2 regions of the Kocuria oceani genome follow, and region 1 is predicted to be linked to the other one. Evidence: riboswitches for the same ligand, from Rfam matches in the RefSeq annotation. Region 1 holds a riboswitch; the other holds the start of a gene.
What was found. Region 1 has a riboswitch for S-adenosylmethionine ahead of PU704_RS01705 (LLM class flavin-dependent oxidoreductase). Riboswitches for the same ligand answer to the same signal wherever they lie in the genome.

Region 1 (7,904 bases):
GCCGCGGCCGAGGTCCGGCGCCGCACCCGGGCGGCGGCGAGCCTCTACCCGGAGTGGGATGAGCTGCGGGGGCACTACCGGGAGTCGGCGCGGGCGCTCGTGCACGCGGCGGAGCGCTGCCGGCCCGGCGGGACGGTCCGCACCCAGGGCCACGTGCTCCGGGTCGACGACCTCCTGAGCACCCTGGCGGTGGAGTCCACGGTGCACCACCTGGACCTCATCGAGCACCTGGAGGGCTGTCCGGGACCGGCGGTGGACGGGCTCGCCGAGGTCCGCCGGGTCCTCATCGACCTGTGGGAGCGGGAGCCGCCCGAGCACTGGAGCGATGAACACTTCGCCCGGGTGGGCACCGGCCGGGCGGCCCTGCCCGCCCAGGACCGGGCCCAGCTGGGCCCGGAAGCAGACCTCCTCCCCCTCTTCTCCTGACCCTCCGCCCCCCCGCCGAGGTTGCACGTGTCGGCGTCCCGTGCGCGGTGGATTCATAGGGTCGTTGCAACGCTTCGGTCGGTGGCCGGGACCTGCAATCTCGGGACACGGTGGGGCGCGATCGGGGCGAGCGGGGCGGGTCCGTGCCAGGGTGGGGGCATGAGCCGCAACGATCCCGCCGTGATCGACCGCCTGATGACACAGCCCGGACGCTGGGCCGTGGTGGGGCTGACCGGGAACACGGCCCGGCCCGCGCACTCGGTCGCGAAGCGCATCCGGGACGACCTCGGCATGACGATCGTCCCGGTCAACCCGAAGGGCGAGGTGGTGCACGGGGAGCCCGGCTTCCGCACGCTCGCCGAGGTCCCGGGGCCGATCGACGTGGTGGACTGCTTCGTCAACTCCCGCCGCGTCGGAGCGGTCGTGGACCAGGCCGTCGCCGCCGGCGCGAGGACCGTGTGGCTGCAGCTGGGCGTCGTGGACCACGCGGCCGCGGCCCGCGCCGCCGCCGCCGGGCTGGACGTGGTGATGGACACGTGCCCGCTGATCGAGCTCGGGGCGCGGCTGCGGCAGGGCTGGACGCTGGACCCGCGGCGCACCCCGCCGCTCGCGCCGCCGGTCTGACTCCTGCCGCGGTCCTGCCGCGCACCGGGAGGACGAGGGGTTGCCCCGCGTCCGGGGGGACCCGCTAAGCTGGTCCGCGACGACGATGACGAGTCCCGACGCGAAGCTCTGGCTGGTCGGGCGGCAACCCTCTCCCGTAGCGGGGTGCCCCAGATGAACATCGGGCCGCGGCGCACCCGCCCCGCGGCAAGTACGGCGCCCCTGAGTGCGTCGGACCCGCGAGCAGGTCTTCACGACGCACGGGCGCGGGTCGGTGATCGACCGTGGAGGTCCCTGTGAGCAAGCGCATCGCCCTGAACGCCTTCGACATGACCTGCGTGGGGCACCAGGCCCCGGGCCTGTGGAAGCACCCGCGCTCCCGTGCCGACGAGTACAACACCCTCGAGTACTGGACGGATGTCGCCCAGGTCCTGGAGAAGGGCCTGTTCGACGCGATGTTCCTCGCCGACGTGGTCGGCTACTACGACGTCTACCAGAACTCCGCGGCGCCGGTGATCAAGGACGCCACCCAGATCCCGGTCAACGACCCGTTCATGCAGATCTCCGCGATGGCGGCCGTGACCAAGCACCTCGGCTTCGGGGTGACCAGCGCCATCACCTACGAGCAGCCGTACCCGCTGGCGCGGAAGTTCGCGACCCTCGACCATCTGACCAGGGGTCGGATCGGCTTCAACGTGGTGACGTCCTACCTGAAGTCCGCGGCCGAGAACCACGGACTGACGGAGCAGATCTCCCACGACGAGCGGTACGAGATCGCCGAGGAGTTCATGGAGGTCTGCTACAAGCTGTGGGAGGGGTCCTGGGAGGACGGCGCGGTCAAGCGCGACCGCAGGAACGGGGTCTTCGCCGACCCGTCCCTCGTGCACCCCATCCAGCACCACGGCAAGTACTTCGACGTGCCGGGCATCGGGCTGACCGAGCCGTCCCCGCAGCGCACCCCGCTGATCTTCCAGGCCGGTGCCTCCTCGCGCGGGCGCGCGTTCGCCGGGCGGCACGCGGAGGCCGTGTTCGTGGGCGGCATCCGCCCGGACCTCACCCGCGTGGTCACCGACAAGCTGCGCGACGAGGCCGAGGCCCAGGGCCGGGGGCGGGACGACCTCAAGATCTTCGCCATGCTGCACGTGATCGTCGACGAGACCGACGCGAAGGCCGAGCAGAAGCGCCGCGACTACGAGCAGTACGCGGACGCCGACGGCGCCCTGGGCCTGGTGGGCGGCTGGTCCGGGGTGGACCTGGGCCGCTACGACGAGAACGACGTGCTGGAGTACATCAAGACCGACTCCATCCAGTCCTTCCTCACCCCGTTCACCACCGCGGACCCGAAGAAGAAGTGGACGGTCAGGGAGGTCGCCAAGCACATCTCGATGGGTGGGATGGGCGTGCCGATCGTCGGGTCCCCGCAGACGGTGGCCGACGAGCTGGAGCGGTGGATCGACGACGGTGGCCTGGACGGCATCAACCTCGCCTACCACGTCTCCCCGGGCTCGTTCGAGGACTTCGTGGAGTGGGTCGTGCCGGAGCTGCAGAAGCGCGGCCGCTACCGCACCGCCTACGAGGGCACCACGCTGCGCGAGAACGTCTACGGTGCCGGACAGACCAAGGTGCTCGACACCCACCCGGCCGCCCGGTACCGGGGCGCCTACGCCGGCAAGCCGTCCGCCGCCGACACGCCCGCCCGCGATCTCGTGTCCTGACCCGTCCGTGACCGGGGAGGTCCGCCACAACGTTTGATCTCGGACGCCGACGCAGTACGCTGGTGGTACCAAGCATGCTTTCCATGAACGTCCGCCCCTCCGGGATCCGCACCCCGGATCACCGCAGACACACAGGAAGCGAGGCACCACCATGACCACCCCCGCCGCCCGGCCGGACCGCCGGACCACCCACCGCTCGCCCGTCCAGACCGCTGCTCTTCTGTACGGCGCGGTCTTCCTGCTCGTGGGCATCGCAGGATTCATCCCCGGCATCACCACGAACTACGACCAGCTCATGGTCGCCGGCCACCAGTCCGAGGCCATGCTCCTGGGCATCTTCCAGGTGTCCTGGCTGCACAACATCGTCCACCTGCTCTACGGCGTGGCCGGCCTCGCCCTGGCCCGCTCCGCCTCCGGGGCCCGCAACTACCTGCTGTGGGGCGGCCTGGTCTACCTGGTCCTGTGGATCTACGGCCTGCTCGTGGGCCAGGAGTCGCAGGCGAACTTCGTTCCCCTGAACACCGCCGACGACTGGCTGCACCTGTTCCTGGGCGTGACCATGGTGGGCCTGTCCTTCCTGCGCCGCGACACCCACGACCGCAGCGCCACGCGCAACACCACCGGCCCGGCCTACTGACCGCTCCGCCGGTGCGGTGCGCAGAGCGGGCGCACCCAGCAGGCCGGCACCGCAACGGCTCCCCCGCCTCGGCGGGGGAGCCGTTGCCGTGCCGCGGGGCCGGTCAGCCGGCCGGGGCGGCGCTCCAGCGCAGCAGGGCCGCAACGTCCGTGCTGTCCGGCAGGGCACCGGGCGGCACGAACACAGGCCGGCCGTCGGTCAGCACCGCGGCGCGGACCAGCGCGGCGTCGGCGGGGACCCGGCCGAGCACGCGGGCGCCCACGGCCTCCGACTCCGTCACGGCGATCCACGGCTCGGCGTCCAGTGCGAGCAGCTCCTGCTCCGCGTCCAGGTGGGTGTCGTCGATCAGCAGGGTCTCGGCCTGCGCCTGCTGGAGCGCCGCGACCACCGGTTCGATCCCGGACACCGCCGTGGGGTCCGGGCGTCCCCGCTGCTCGGCCAGCCGCTCGAGCAGCTCGTGCTGCCGGTGGGCGATGACCTCCGCGACGCGCCCCTCGACCTGGTGGGCGAAATCGGCGGACTGGCTGCCCTCGGCCCGGGTGTTCGCGTCCACGACGCTCACCAGGGCGCGGGCGGCCTTCGACAGCTGCTCCTCGACGAGGCCCCGGGCCCGCAGGTCCCCGGCCAGGACCACCAGCTGCGCCCCGCTCCCGGCCACGACCTTGTCGATCTGCTCGGCGACCTGCTCCGTGTTGCGCCGCCACACGTCCTCGGTGTGCCGCTGCCAGCGTCCCTGCGACCAGCCGCCGCCGGGGAACTTCTTCAGGTGCTCGGTCTCGCCCTCGATCTGCTGCTCGTCCAGGGCGCGGGCCCGGCTGGCGTACTCCAGGCAGATCTCGCCGCCGTCCCGCCCCACCTCGGCCACCACGTAGGGGAAGTCGTCCGGACGGTGCCGGAACAGGGGGGTGAGGTCGGGCACCTCGCCCACCTCGAGCACGCCGCGCCCGGCCAGGGGGCCGGGGAGGACCTCGTCGATCTCCACGGTGCCGTCGCGCACCAGCAGATAGCGGCACACCGGGTCCGGCACGCCCTCCGCCGGGCGCACGGCGGCCTCCACCGCGGCGAGATCGGCCTTGGACGCCCCCTGCTGCTCCAGCTCCCGGCAGATGTTCTCCGGCAGGACGTCGATCGCGTGCAGCGAGTCGACCGTGCCCGTGCTGATGTCCGTGTACACGGTGCACCAGGGGCCTGTGCTCTTGAACAGTTCGGCGTAGCGATGGAATCGACTCGTCATGGTGGACAACTCCTGCTGTTGAGCGGTGCTTCCTGTGGTGCAGACCACGTTATCGGACGCCCAGGGGGCTGGGAACAGCGGCCGGGCCGAGTAGGGTCGGACGCACGCGACCGGTCGCCCGACCGGTGGCTCCATCGGTCCCACGACGCAGGAGGAAGCCATGAGCGACGCACCCGCATCGAGCAGCGAGTACGACGAGGCCGACCGGCTCGAGCAGTCGATCGACGCCGAGCCGCCCGAGATGGACGACCAGGACGTCGAGGCGTCGGCGCACACCCCCGACCGTTCGGAGGCGTCCTCCCTCGAGGCGAATCCCGCCGACCTCGAGGAGCAGGACCGCGAGGTGGCGCTCGACGAGCCGGCCGAGGGCTCGACGCTCGAGGAGATCTGAGCCCGGCGCCGCGCGGGCCCGCCCGGCCGTTCCCGCGGACGGCCCGCGGCGGGCGCCGCCGCGCAGGGCGCGCGGCTCAGACCGCCGACCAGCCGCCGTCCGAGGGCAGGACGACACCGTTGACGTTGGACGCGTCGTCGCTGGCGAGGAAGACGATGACGGCGGCCACCTGCTCGGCCGTGGCGGTGTAGGGGACGTTCTGCAGGAACGCCCCCATCCGCCCGGGGAAGAGCTCCGAGTCGATGGGGGCCTCGATGCCGGTCGCGGTCGCGCCGGGAGCCACGGCGTTGGTGCGGATGCCGTCGGCCGCGTGCATGAGGGCGGTGTTGCGGGTCAGCCCCGCCACCGCGTGCTTCGAGGCCGTGTAGGCGGCGCCGGCCGCGGAGCCGCGCAGGGAGGCCTCGGAGGCCACGTTGACGATCGCCCCGCGGCCGGAGGCCCGCAGCAGCGGGATCGCGGCGCGGGTCAGCCGCATGACCGCGACGACGTTGACGGCGAAGACCCGGTCCCACGTCTCGTCGTCGACCTCGGCGACGGACTCGAACCGGTCCATGATCCCGGCGTTGTTGACGAGCACGTCCAGCCGGCCGTCCGCGGCCGCGAGCACCCGGGCCACCGCACCCTCCTCGGTGAGGTCGGTCACCACGGGGAACAGCGGCAGGAGCGGTTCGTCCGCCACCAGGTCCTCCAGCCGGCGCGCCGAGGAGTCCACCACCACGACCGTGGCTCCCTCCCGGGCGAGCCGGAGCGCGGTGGCGCGCCCGATCCCGGAGCCCGCCCCGGTGACGACGGCGGTGCGGGCGCTGAAACGCTGGTCGTCCACGGTGGCTCCTGCTGCTCGGCGGGCGGACGGGAAGCGCCTCCGGGCGGGCCGCGGTGACGCCCTCCCATTCTGGGGCGGCCGGGGCGGGGAAGAACGTCTCGGAAAAAATGTGACCTGCTGCATCCGGGAGGGGGTCCCCGCCGGTAGTACGGGTGCAAGGTCGATCCCGCTTCCGCCAGGGAGCCCGTTCAAGGAGCACACACCATGCGCAAGACCCTTTCCGCCGCCGCAGTCCTCGGCCTCGGTGCCGGCGCCCTCAGCATGACCCCGGCGTTCGCCGCCGAGCACGCGGAGCTGTCCGTGCTGCACGGCGTCCCGGACACCGTCGTGGACGTGTACGTCAACGGCGAGCTGACCCTGGACGACTTCCAGCCCGGGACCCTGGCCGGCCCGCTGGAGCTGCCCGCCGGCAGCTACGACCTGGCGATCACCGCCCCGGACGCCGCGGACGCCTCGGCGCCGATCATCGGCCCCGTCACCGCGGACCTGCAGACCGGGATGAGCTACACGGCCGCGGCCCACCTGGACCCGGAGGGCAACCCCACGGCCGCCCTGTTCACCAACGACATGTCCGAGATCGAGGCCGGCAAGTCGCAGCTGACGGTCCGGCACGTGGCCGCGGCCCCGGCCGTGGACGTGCTGGCCGGCGGCCAGCCGGTCATCACCGGACTCGAGAACCCGAACGAGGAGTCCCTGACGGTCGACGCGGGCACGGTCTCCGCGTCCGTGGCCGCCGCCGGCACCACCGAGCCGGTCATCGGCCCGGCCGACCTCCAGCTGGCCGAGGGCACCCACAACATCGTGTACGCGTGGGGATCCCTCGAGGCCGGGAACCTGGACCTCGCCGTCCAGACCCTCGAGGGCATGGAGCAGGCGCCCGGGGCCGTGCCGGGCGGCCAGTCCGGCCTGGCGGCCCAGGAGCAGGGCACCATGCTCACCGCCGGTCTCGCGGCCGCCGGTGCGCTGGGGCTCATCGGCGCGGCCTACGGCGCCCGCCGGGTGCTCGCGGGGAACCGCCGGTAGTGAACCGCCCCGGCAGCCACGGCCCGGGCGCGCGGCAGGCTGCGGCCCACCGCGCGCCCGGGCCCGCCACTCCCGGCGCCCGTCGTCGTCGCCTGGCGGCGGCGGGCGCCGGGGCCCTCGCGTCCGCGTCGCTGCTGGTCGCGGCCGCCGTCACGGCCCTCCCCGCGGAGGGCGGGCCCCCGGCGGCGGCGCCCCCGGCGGCGGGTCCCTGGACGTCCCCGGCACCCGTCCCGGTGCCCGCCGCCCCGGCGGAGGGCACCGGGAACGGCGCCGCGGGCAGCACCGCGGAGGGCACGGCGGAGGCGCAGGACGCGGCGGCGGGCCGGGCGCAGGACCCGGCGCAGGCGGGCGCGGCTCCCGACCGGATCCCCGACCGGGTACCCGTCGCCCCCGCCACCCAGGCGCCCGGCCCGGAGGTCCCCGCCCCCGTGCGCGTGGTGGTGGCCGGCTCGCCGATCGACATGCCCGTGGTCCCGGTGGGGATCGAGGACAACGGCGCCATGACCATCCCGGACAACCACGTGGAGCTGGGCTGGTACCGGTACGGGCCGGCCCCCGGCTCGGAGGCGGGCGCCGCGGTCGTCGCCGGGCACGTCGACACCCTCACCGAGGTCACGCCGATGGCGCGGCTGAAGGACGTGCCGGTCGGGGCGGAGATCAGGGTGGAGCGCGCGGACGGCAGCGTCCAGCGCTACCGCACCGAGTCCGTCCGGCACATCCACAAGCAGTCCCTCGCGGACGCGGACCTGTTCCGCCGCACCGGCGAGCCCGTGCTCCACCTCGTGACCTGCGGCGGGGAGTGGCTCGAGGACATCGGGGACTACGAGGACAACGTGGTGCTGAGAGCGGTCCCGGTGCCCTGAGGGGCGGGAGGATGCGGTGTCCATGACCGGATGGCCGGTGTCCACTAGGCTGGGCAGGACGCAGACGCCCGGGGCGCACCCGGTCGCCCGCCACCACGACCTCCGGCCCACGAGGAGCCCTTCGACGATGCCGCCGCCGCCCCCGGACTGGGGACCCGAGCTCGACGCCGCGTTCGCCGCGGGGGACGA
Region 2 (7,904 bases), on a different contig from region 1:
GTCGTCGTGGGCGTGCTCATGATCGTCTACGTGCTCGTGGGCGGGATGAAGGGCACCACCTACGTGCAGATCATCAAGGCCGTGCTCCTCGTCTCCGGGGTGGCGGTGATGACCGTCTGGATCCTGGCGCTCTACGGCTTCAACCTCTCCTCCCTGCTGGGCGACGCGGTCGCCGTCTCCGGCAACCCCGCGATTCTCGAGCCGGGTCTGCGCTACGGGGTCAGCGAGACCAGCAAGCTGGACTTCATCTCCCTGGGGCTGGCCCTGGTCTTCGGCGCCGCCGGCCTGCCCCACGTGCTGATGCGCTTCTACACCGTGCCCACCGCCAAGGAGGCCCGCACCTCGGTGGTCTGGGCGATCGGGCTGATCGGCCTGTTCTACCTCTTCACCCTCGTCCTGGGCTTCGGCGCGGCGGCCCTCATCGGCGCCGAGCGGATCCAGGCGGCCCCGGGCGGCGTGAACTCCGCGGCCCCGCTGCTGGCCTTCGAGCTAGGCGGCTCGCTGCTCATGGGCATCATCGCCGCCGTGGCGTTCGCCACGATCCTCGCGGTCGTCGCCGGCCTGGCCATCACGGCCTCGGCCTCGTTCGCCCACGACATCTACACCAGCGTGATCAAGAAGGGGAACTCCGACCCCCGCCAGGAGCTGCGCGTCGCCAAGACCACCGTGGTGGTCATCGGCATCGTCTCCATCGCGGGCGGGATCGGGGCGCAGGGCCAGAACGTCGCGTTCCTCGTGGCGCTCGCCTTCGCCGTGGCGGCCTCGGCGAACCTGCCGACCATCCTGTACTCGCTGTACTGGCGGCGGTTCACCACCCGCGGCGCGGTCTGGTCCATGTACGGCGGCCTGATCCTCTCGGTGGTCCTGATCGTCTTCTCCCCGGTGATGTCCGGGGCCGAGACCTCCATGATCCCCACGGCCGACTTCGCCTGGTTCCCGCTGCAGAACCCGGGCATCGTGTCCATCCCGGCGTCCTTCCTCCTCGGCTTCATCGGTTCCATGACGGAGCGGCGCCTGGAGGACCCGGTCAAGCAGTCCGAGATGGAAGTGCGTTCGCTCACAGGCATCGGTGCGGAGAAGCCCGTCGCGCACTGACGGCGTCCCCGCTCCGACCTGGGAGGACTCCCGGCCCGCCCGAAGCTCCGGCTCCGGGCGGGCCGGAGCCGATCCCGTCGACACACCTGGAATTCGCGAACGGGAAAAGACAGAGGGCTGACAGTCCGGTAGGGTGAGCGCAGAAGCCGGCCCAGGGTATTCCTGGGAAACTCGCCGGTTGCTTACAATGAAGGTCCCTCCCGGGACGGATAAGGAGCAATCATGGGAATCATCAGCTGGATCGTCCTCGGTCTCATCGCGGGCGCCCTCGCCAAGCTCATCATGCCGGGCAACCAGGGTGGCGGCATCATCGTCACGATCGTGCTCGGCATCATCGGCGCCCTCCTCGGAGGCTTCCTGGGCTCGCTGATCGGCATCGGCAGCCTCGAGTCCGTGTTCGACATCGGCACGATCATCACCGCCGTCGTGGGAGCGCTCATCGTGCTCTTCATCTACGGTGCGCTCACCGGCCGCAAGGGCCGCACGCACTGATCCGCACCCTCAGCGGAACCCGAGGCCCCGGCCACCGGAAACGGTGACCGGGGCCTCGGTCCGTCCGGACCCGCCGCGGCAGGGCGCCGGTCCGGCTGGGGGATACTGGGGCCATGAGCTCCCCCTCCGCCGCGCCCCGCCCCCAAACGACCCCCGAGCCGACCTCCGAGCCGACGCCCGAGCCGACGCCCGAGCTGCGCGCGCTGGCCGCCGCCGGCCCCCGCCGGATCGTCGTGCTCGGGTCGACCGGGTCGATCGGCACCCAGGCGCTCGACGTCGTGCGCGCGGCGAACCGGCTCGACGGCGGGGCGCCGTTCCGCGTGGTGGCCCTCGCGGCCGGCCGGGGCCGTCTGCCGCTGCTGGCGGAGCAGGCCGTGGAGACCCGCGCCGCCGTGGTGGCGACGAGCGGCAGCGGTGAGGACGCCCAGGAGCTGGCCCGGCGGATCGGCGAGCGCGCCGCGGCCGCCGGCGCCGGGGACTACCGGCCCGAGATCCTGCACGGTCCCGAGGCCGCCACGGCGGCCGCGGCGCACCCCGAGGCCGACCTCGTGCTCAACGGGATCACCGGCTCGATCGGCCTCGCCCCCACCCTGGCGGCACTGCGGGCCGGGCACCGGCTGGCGCTGGCCAACAAGGAGTCGCTGATCGCCGGAGGAGCGCTGGTGAAGGAGGCGGCGGCCGCCTCGGGCCGCCCGGACGCGCTGATCCCGGTGGACTCCGAGCACTCCGCCCTGGCGCAGGCGCTGCGCGGCGGCAGCGCCGCCGAGGTGGACCGGCTCGTCCTGACGGCCTCGGGCGGGCCGTTCCGCGGCCGCACCCGGGCGGAGCTGGAGGCGGTCACCCCGCGCGAGGCGCTGCGCCACCCCACCTGGGACATGGGTGTGATGGTCACCACCAACTCGGCCTCCATGGTGAACAAGGCCCTGGAGGTGCTCGAGGCCCACCTGCTCTTCGACGTTCCCCTCGAGCGCATCGACGTGGTCGTCCACCCCCAGTCGGTGGTGCACTCCATGGTCCAGTTCGTGGACGGGTCGACGCTGGCGCAGGCCTCGCCGCCGGACATGCGCCTGCCCATCGCCCTCGGTCTCGCCTGGCCGCACCGGGTGCCCGGCGCCGCCGCCGCGTGCGACTGGACCCGCGCCACCGAGTGGACCTTCGAGCCGCTGGACCGGGACGCGTTCCCCGCCGTCGAGCTCATCAAGGCCGCGGGGGAGCGCGGGGGCACCCACCCGGCGGTGTTCAACGCCGCCAACGAGGAGGCGGTGCACGCCTTCCATGACGGGCGGATCCGGTTCCCGGCGATCGTGGACACGGTGGAGACGGTGCTGGGCGAGCACCAGGACGGCGGCGTCCTGGACCTCGGCGCCGTCCTGGAGGCCGAGCGCTGGGCCCGGCGGCGGGCGCAGGAGGTCCTCGCCCGCTGACCGGGCCGGACCCGACGCACGTGCTAGTCTGTCGGGCGGATGACGAGTCCCAGCGCGCAGCCCTGGCTTGCTGGGCGGCAACCCTCTCCCGTAGTGGGGTGCCCCAGGTGAACCATCCGGCACCGGCCATCGTGGGCCGGCGGCAAGTACGGTTCGACCGCGGACGCGCCCTCCGGCGTGCCCTCGACCGTGGCCGTCGGTCCTGGTGGGACTGGTGGAGACTCCCGACCTCCTGGACCCACGGAAAGGCACGACATGCGATCGCAGCGCCTCACCTTCCTCGCCCTGGCCACCACCCTCGGCCTCACCCTCACCGCCTGCGGCGGCTCCGACCAGGCCGGCGGACCCTATGACGACGGCGTGATCACCATCGGCACCGACGGCCGCACGCAGGTGCACGAGGCCTTCCTGGAGGAGGCCGAAAAGGCCGGTGTCGAGGTCGAGCTCGTCGAGTTCACCGACTACAACCAGCCCAACGCGGCGCTCACCAGCGGCGACCTCGACATGAACTGGTTCCAGCACGGTGCGTTCCTGGCCGACTACCGCAACAACTCCGGCGAGGACATCGTGCCCATCGGTTCCACCTCCATCTACCCGCTGGGCCTCTACTCGGAGCGCTACGACTCCCTCGACCAGATCCAGGAGGGCGACGAGATCGCGGTGCCCAACGACGCGATCAACCTCGCCCGGGCGCTGCTGCTGCTGCAGTCGGCCGGTCTCGTGGAGTTCACCTCCGACACGACGGCGCCGTCCGAGCTGGACATCGACACCGAGGCCTCCAAGGTCCGGGTCACGCCCGTCTCGGCCGAGCAGACCGTGCTCTCCCTCAGCTCGACCGCCGGCGCCGTGGTCAACAACACGTTCCTCTCCCGGGCCGACATCGACCCCAACACCGCCCTGTACTCCGACGGCGAGGACAACGAGAACGCCCTGCCCTACGTGAACTTCTTCGCGGCCACCGGCGCCAACAAGGACGACGAGACCCTGCACCAGGTGGCCGACCTCTTCCACACGGACGCCGTGCTGGCGGCGGAGCAGGCCGAGACCAAGGACACCGCCGTGTCCAAGGACGTCCCGCAGGAGGAGCTGATCGAGGTCGTCGACCGGTACGCCGAGGACCTGCAGAAGTGACGGCTCCGGCCGCACCCGACCGGGCACGCCACTCCCACGGAGACGTCATCGTCCGTTTCCAGGACGTCAGCAAGACCTTCGTCACCGGCCCGGCGAAAGCCCGTCGCGAGGTCGTCGCCGTGGACGGCGTCTCGCTGGAGATCCGTCGCGGGGAGATCTTCGGCGTGATCGGGTACTCGGGGGCCGGCAAGTCCACGCTCGTGCGGCTCATCAACGGCCTCGAGCCGGTGACCGCCGGCTCCCTGACCGTGAACGGGTTCGAGGTCGCCGGGCGCAAGGAGACCGAGCTAGCGCCCGTCCGGCAGGAGATCGGGATGATCTTCCAGCAGTTCAACCTGTTCACGTCCCGGACCGTGGCCGGCAACGTCGAGTACCCACTCAAGCGGGCCGGCTGGCCGAAGGAGAAGCGGCGGGCCCGGGTCGCCGAGCTGCTGGAGTTCGTGGGCCTGTCCGCGCGCGCCGGCAACTACCCGGAGCAGCTCTCCGGCGGGCAGAAGCAGCGCGTGGGCATCGCCCGTGCCCTGGCGACCAGCCCCAAGCTGCTCCTGGCCGACGAGTCGACCAGCGCCCTCGACCCGGAGACCACCCAGGAGGTCCTGCAGGTGCTGCAGCGGGTCAACCGGGAGCTGGGCATCACGATCGTGATCATCACCCACGAGATGGACGTGGTCCGGGCGATCGCCGACCACGTCGCCGTGATGCAGGACGGCAAGGTCGTGGAGCACGGCTCGACGGTGGACATCTTCGCCCGGCCCCGCACCGACACCGCACGCCGCTTCGTCTCCTCCGTCCTGCACTCGGTGCCGGACGAGCGCGAGGTCGAGCGGCTGCGCCGGGCGCACCGCGGGCGCCTGGTGATCGTGGACGTCGGCGACGGCGTGGACATCGGCGGTGTGCTCTCCGACGGCGCCGCCCGCGGAGTCCGCTTCACCATCGCCTACGGCGGGATCAGCGTGCTCCAGGAGCAGTCCTTCGGGTCCCTGACCTTCGAGCTGACCGGCGAGGACACGGCCGTGCAGGCCGTGGTCGACGAGCTGTCCCGCATCACGACCCTGAGAGAGGTGGCCGCGTGAACGACTGGTCCGTCCTGGGTCCCGAGCTGCTCTCCGCGCTCGGGGAGACCCTCTACATGGTGTCCGTCACCCTCGTGCTCGCCGGGCTGCTCGGGATGCTCGTGGGCGTGGGGCTCTACGTGACCCGCCGGGGCAACATCCTGGAGAACCGCCCGGTGCACGAGGCGCTCAATCTCGTCGTGAACTTCGTCCGGCCGATCCCCTTCATCATCCTCCTGGCCGCACTGGGGCCGGTCACCGAGGACGTCGTCGGGACCCGTCTGGGCCCCAACGCGGCGATCTTCGCGATGACCATCGGGGCGATGTTCGCGGTCGCGCGCATCGTCGAGCAGAACCTGATGAGCGTGGACCCCGGGGTGGTGGAGGCGGCCCGCTCGATGGGCGTCTCGCGCGGGAGGATCATCACCACCGTGATCCTGCCCGAGGCGCTCGGGCCCCTGGTGCTCGGCTACACCTTCCTGGTCATCGGCATCACGGACATGTCCGCGATGGCCGGGGCCATCGGCGCCGGGGGACTGGGCGACTTCGCCCTGCGCCTGGGCTACCAGCGGTTCAACGACGAGGTCACGTGGGCGGCGGTCGCCGTGATCGTCGTCCTCGTGCAGCTGGTCCAGCTGGTGGGCAACCGGCTGGCGCGGCGCATCCTGCGCCGCTGACGCCCCGGCGCCGCAGCGGTGCCCGCGACGGCCGGTCCCTCCCCGGAGGCGGCCGGCCGTCGTCGTGCGCGGGAGCGTGACACCCTGCGTCCAGGATCGTGGTGCACACTGGTCCTCGCCGCGCACGCGCGGCCCCTGCCGTCCCCGGCGACCGCCGGGGACGACCCGACGATCCCCGGAGGTCCCCGGATGGGCGTGGTCCTGTTCCTCGTGGGCGTGCTGCTCGCCGCCGTGGCCATCGCGGCCTCGATCGCCCTGCACGAGCTCGGCCACCTGGTCCCCGCCAAGCTCTTCGGCGTGCGGGTCACCCAGTACATGGTCGGCTTCGGCCGCACCGTGTTCTCGCGTCGCCGCGGGGAGACCGAGTACGGGCTCAAGGCCGTGCCGCTGGGCGGCTACATCTCCATGGTCGGGATGTATCCGCCCGCCCGGTCGGGGAGCACGGCGCGGACCGCCGGCACCGGGGTGCTCCAGCAGCTCGCCGCCGAGGCCCGCAGCGCCTCCGCCGTGCAGCTGGCCCCCGGGGACGAGGACCGCGTCTTCTACCGCCTGCCCGTGTGGAAGCGGATCGTGATCATGCTCGGCGGGCCCGTGATGAACCTGCTGCTGGGCACCGTGTGCCTCGCCGTGCTGCTCACCGGGTTCGGCACCGCGACGCCGACCACAACGGTCGCGTGGGTCTCGGAGTGCGTGGTGCCCGCCGAGCGGCAGGCCGCCGGGCAGGCCGAGTGCCGCGCCGGAGACCCCGAGGCGCCGGCCAACGCGGCCGGGCTGCGTCCCGGGGACGTCGTCACCGCCGTCGCCGGGGCCCCCGTGACCACGTGGGAGGAGCTCACCGCGCGGGTCCGCGACCGCGCCGGGGAGCGGATCCCCGTGGTGGTCGAGCGCGACGGCACGGAGGTGCGGACCGTGCTCACCCCGATCCTCACCTCCCGCCCGGTGGTCGACGACACCGGGGCCGCCGTGACGGGACCCGACGGCGCGCCCCGCTACGAGGACGTGGGGTTCATCGGGATCAGCCCCACCGCCGTTCCCGTCCGGCAGCCGCTCACCGCGGTGCCCGGGGCGGTGCTCGACGGGCTGGAGCAGATCGCCGGGATCGTGCTTCACCTGCCGCAGCGGGTCTACGAGGTGGGGCAGGCCGCGTTCTCGGACGCGCCGCGGGACCCGGACGGACCCATCTCCGTGGTCGGGATCGGCCGCATCTCCGGGGAGATCGCCGCCCACGAGGAGATCGAGCTGCGGGACAAGGCCGCCTCCCTGGTGGGGCTGGTCGGATCGGTGAACCTGGCGCTGTTCGTCTTCAACCTGCTGCCCCTCCTGCCGCTGGACGGAGGGCACGTGGCCGGCGCCCTGTGGGAGGGCCTGCGGCGGGGCGCCGCCCGGCTGCTGGGCCGCGCCGACCCGGGCCCGTTCGACCCGGCGCGGCTGCTCCCTCTGACCTACGCCGTGGCCGCGCTGATGATCGGGATGTCGGTCCTGCTGGTCTACGCGGACATCGTGAAGCCCGTCCAGCTGTTCTGAGCCGTTCGGCCACGGAGGAATCCGGGGACCGCCCCAGGAAGCGCCCGGGGGCATGGGGCACAATGGGAGGCGACGACGGACCCGGCGACCGGGTCCGCCCGCCACCGTTCCCGCATCTGTCCGCGAACTCCTCGGAGGAACCCTTGACCCCGGTCAGCCTCGGCATGCCCGCCGCACCCCAGCCCGTCCTGTCCCCGCGCCGGAAGACCCGGCAGATCCGGGTCGGGTCCGTGGGGGTCGGTTCCGACTCGCCGGTCAGCGTGCAGTCCATGACGACGACCCCCACCACGGACATCAACGCGACCCTGCAGCAGATCGCCGAGCTGACCGCCGCCGGGTGCGACATCGTCCGGGTGGCCTGCCCGTCGCAGGACGACGCCGACGCCCTGCCGATCATCGCGATGAAGTCCCCGATCCCGGTGATCGCCGACATCCACTTCCAGCCGAAGTACGTGTACAAGGCCATCGAGGCCGGGTGCGCCGCCGTGCGCGTGAACCCCGGCAACATC

Region 2: linked by a shared signal. The riboswitch ahead of PU704_RS08530 (MetQ/NlpA family ABC transporter substrate-binding protein) and the one ahead of PU704_RS01705 (LLM class flavin-dependent oxidoreductase) in region 1 are both predicted to bind S-adenosylmethionine.

What each region holds. Positions count from the first base shown of each region.
Region 1 covers NZ_JARAMH010000001.1:346,079-353,982, forward strand. The annotation lists gene PU704_RS01695 (maleylpyruvate isomerase N-terminal domain-containing protein) at 1-426, shown strand, start outside; gene PU704_RS01700 (CoA-binding protein) at 586-1,050, shown strand; SAM riboswitch class IV at 1,135-1,249, shown strand; gene PU704_RS01705 (LLM class flavin-dependent oxidoreductase) at 1,326-2,744, shown strand; gene PU704_RS01710 (DUF4383 domain-containing protein) at 2,896-3,381, shown strand; gene PU704_RS01715 (baeRF2 domain-containing protein) at 3,485-4,615, opposite strand; gene PU704_RS01720 (hypothetical protein) at 4,776-5,006, shown strand; gene PU704_RS01725 (SDR family NAD(P)-dependent oxidoreductase) at 5,083-5,829, opposite strand; gene PU704_RS01730 (DUF4397 domain-containing protein) at 6,034-6,852, shown strand; gene PU704_RS01735 (class F sortase) at 6,852-7,715, shown strand; gene PU704_RS01740 (RNA polymerase sigma factor) at 7,843-7,904, shown strand, end outside.
Region 2 covers NZ_JARAMH010000006.1:81,558-89,461, reverse strand. The annotation lists gene PU704_RS08545 (solute symporter family protein) at 1-1,095, shown strand, start outside; gene PU704_RS08540 (GlsB/YeaQ/YmgE family stress response membrane protein) at 1,318-1,587, shown strand; gene dxr (1-deoxy-D-xylulose-5-phosphate reductoisomerase) at 1,701-3,011, shown strand; SAM riboswitch class IV at 3,050-3,166, shown strand; gene PU704_RS08530 (MetQ/NlpA family ABC transporter substrate-binding protein) at 3,267-4,142, shown strand; gene PU704_RS08525 (methionine ABC transporter ATP-binding protein) at 4,139-5,215, shown strand; gene PU704_RS08520 (methionine ABC transporter permease) at 5,272-5,871, shown strand; gene PU704_RS08515 (M50 family metallopeptidase) at 6,061-7,395, shown strand; gene ispG (flavodoxin-dependent (E)-4-hydroxy-3-methylbut-2-enyl-diphosphate synthase) at 7,539-7,904, shown strand, end outside.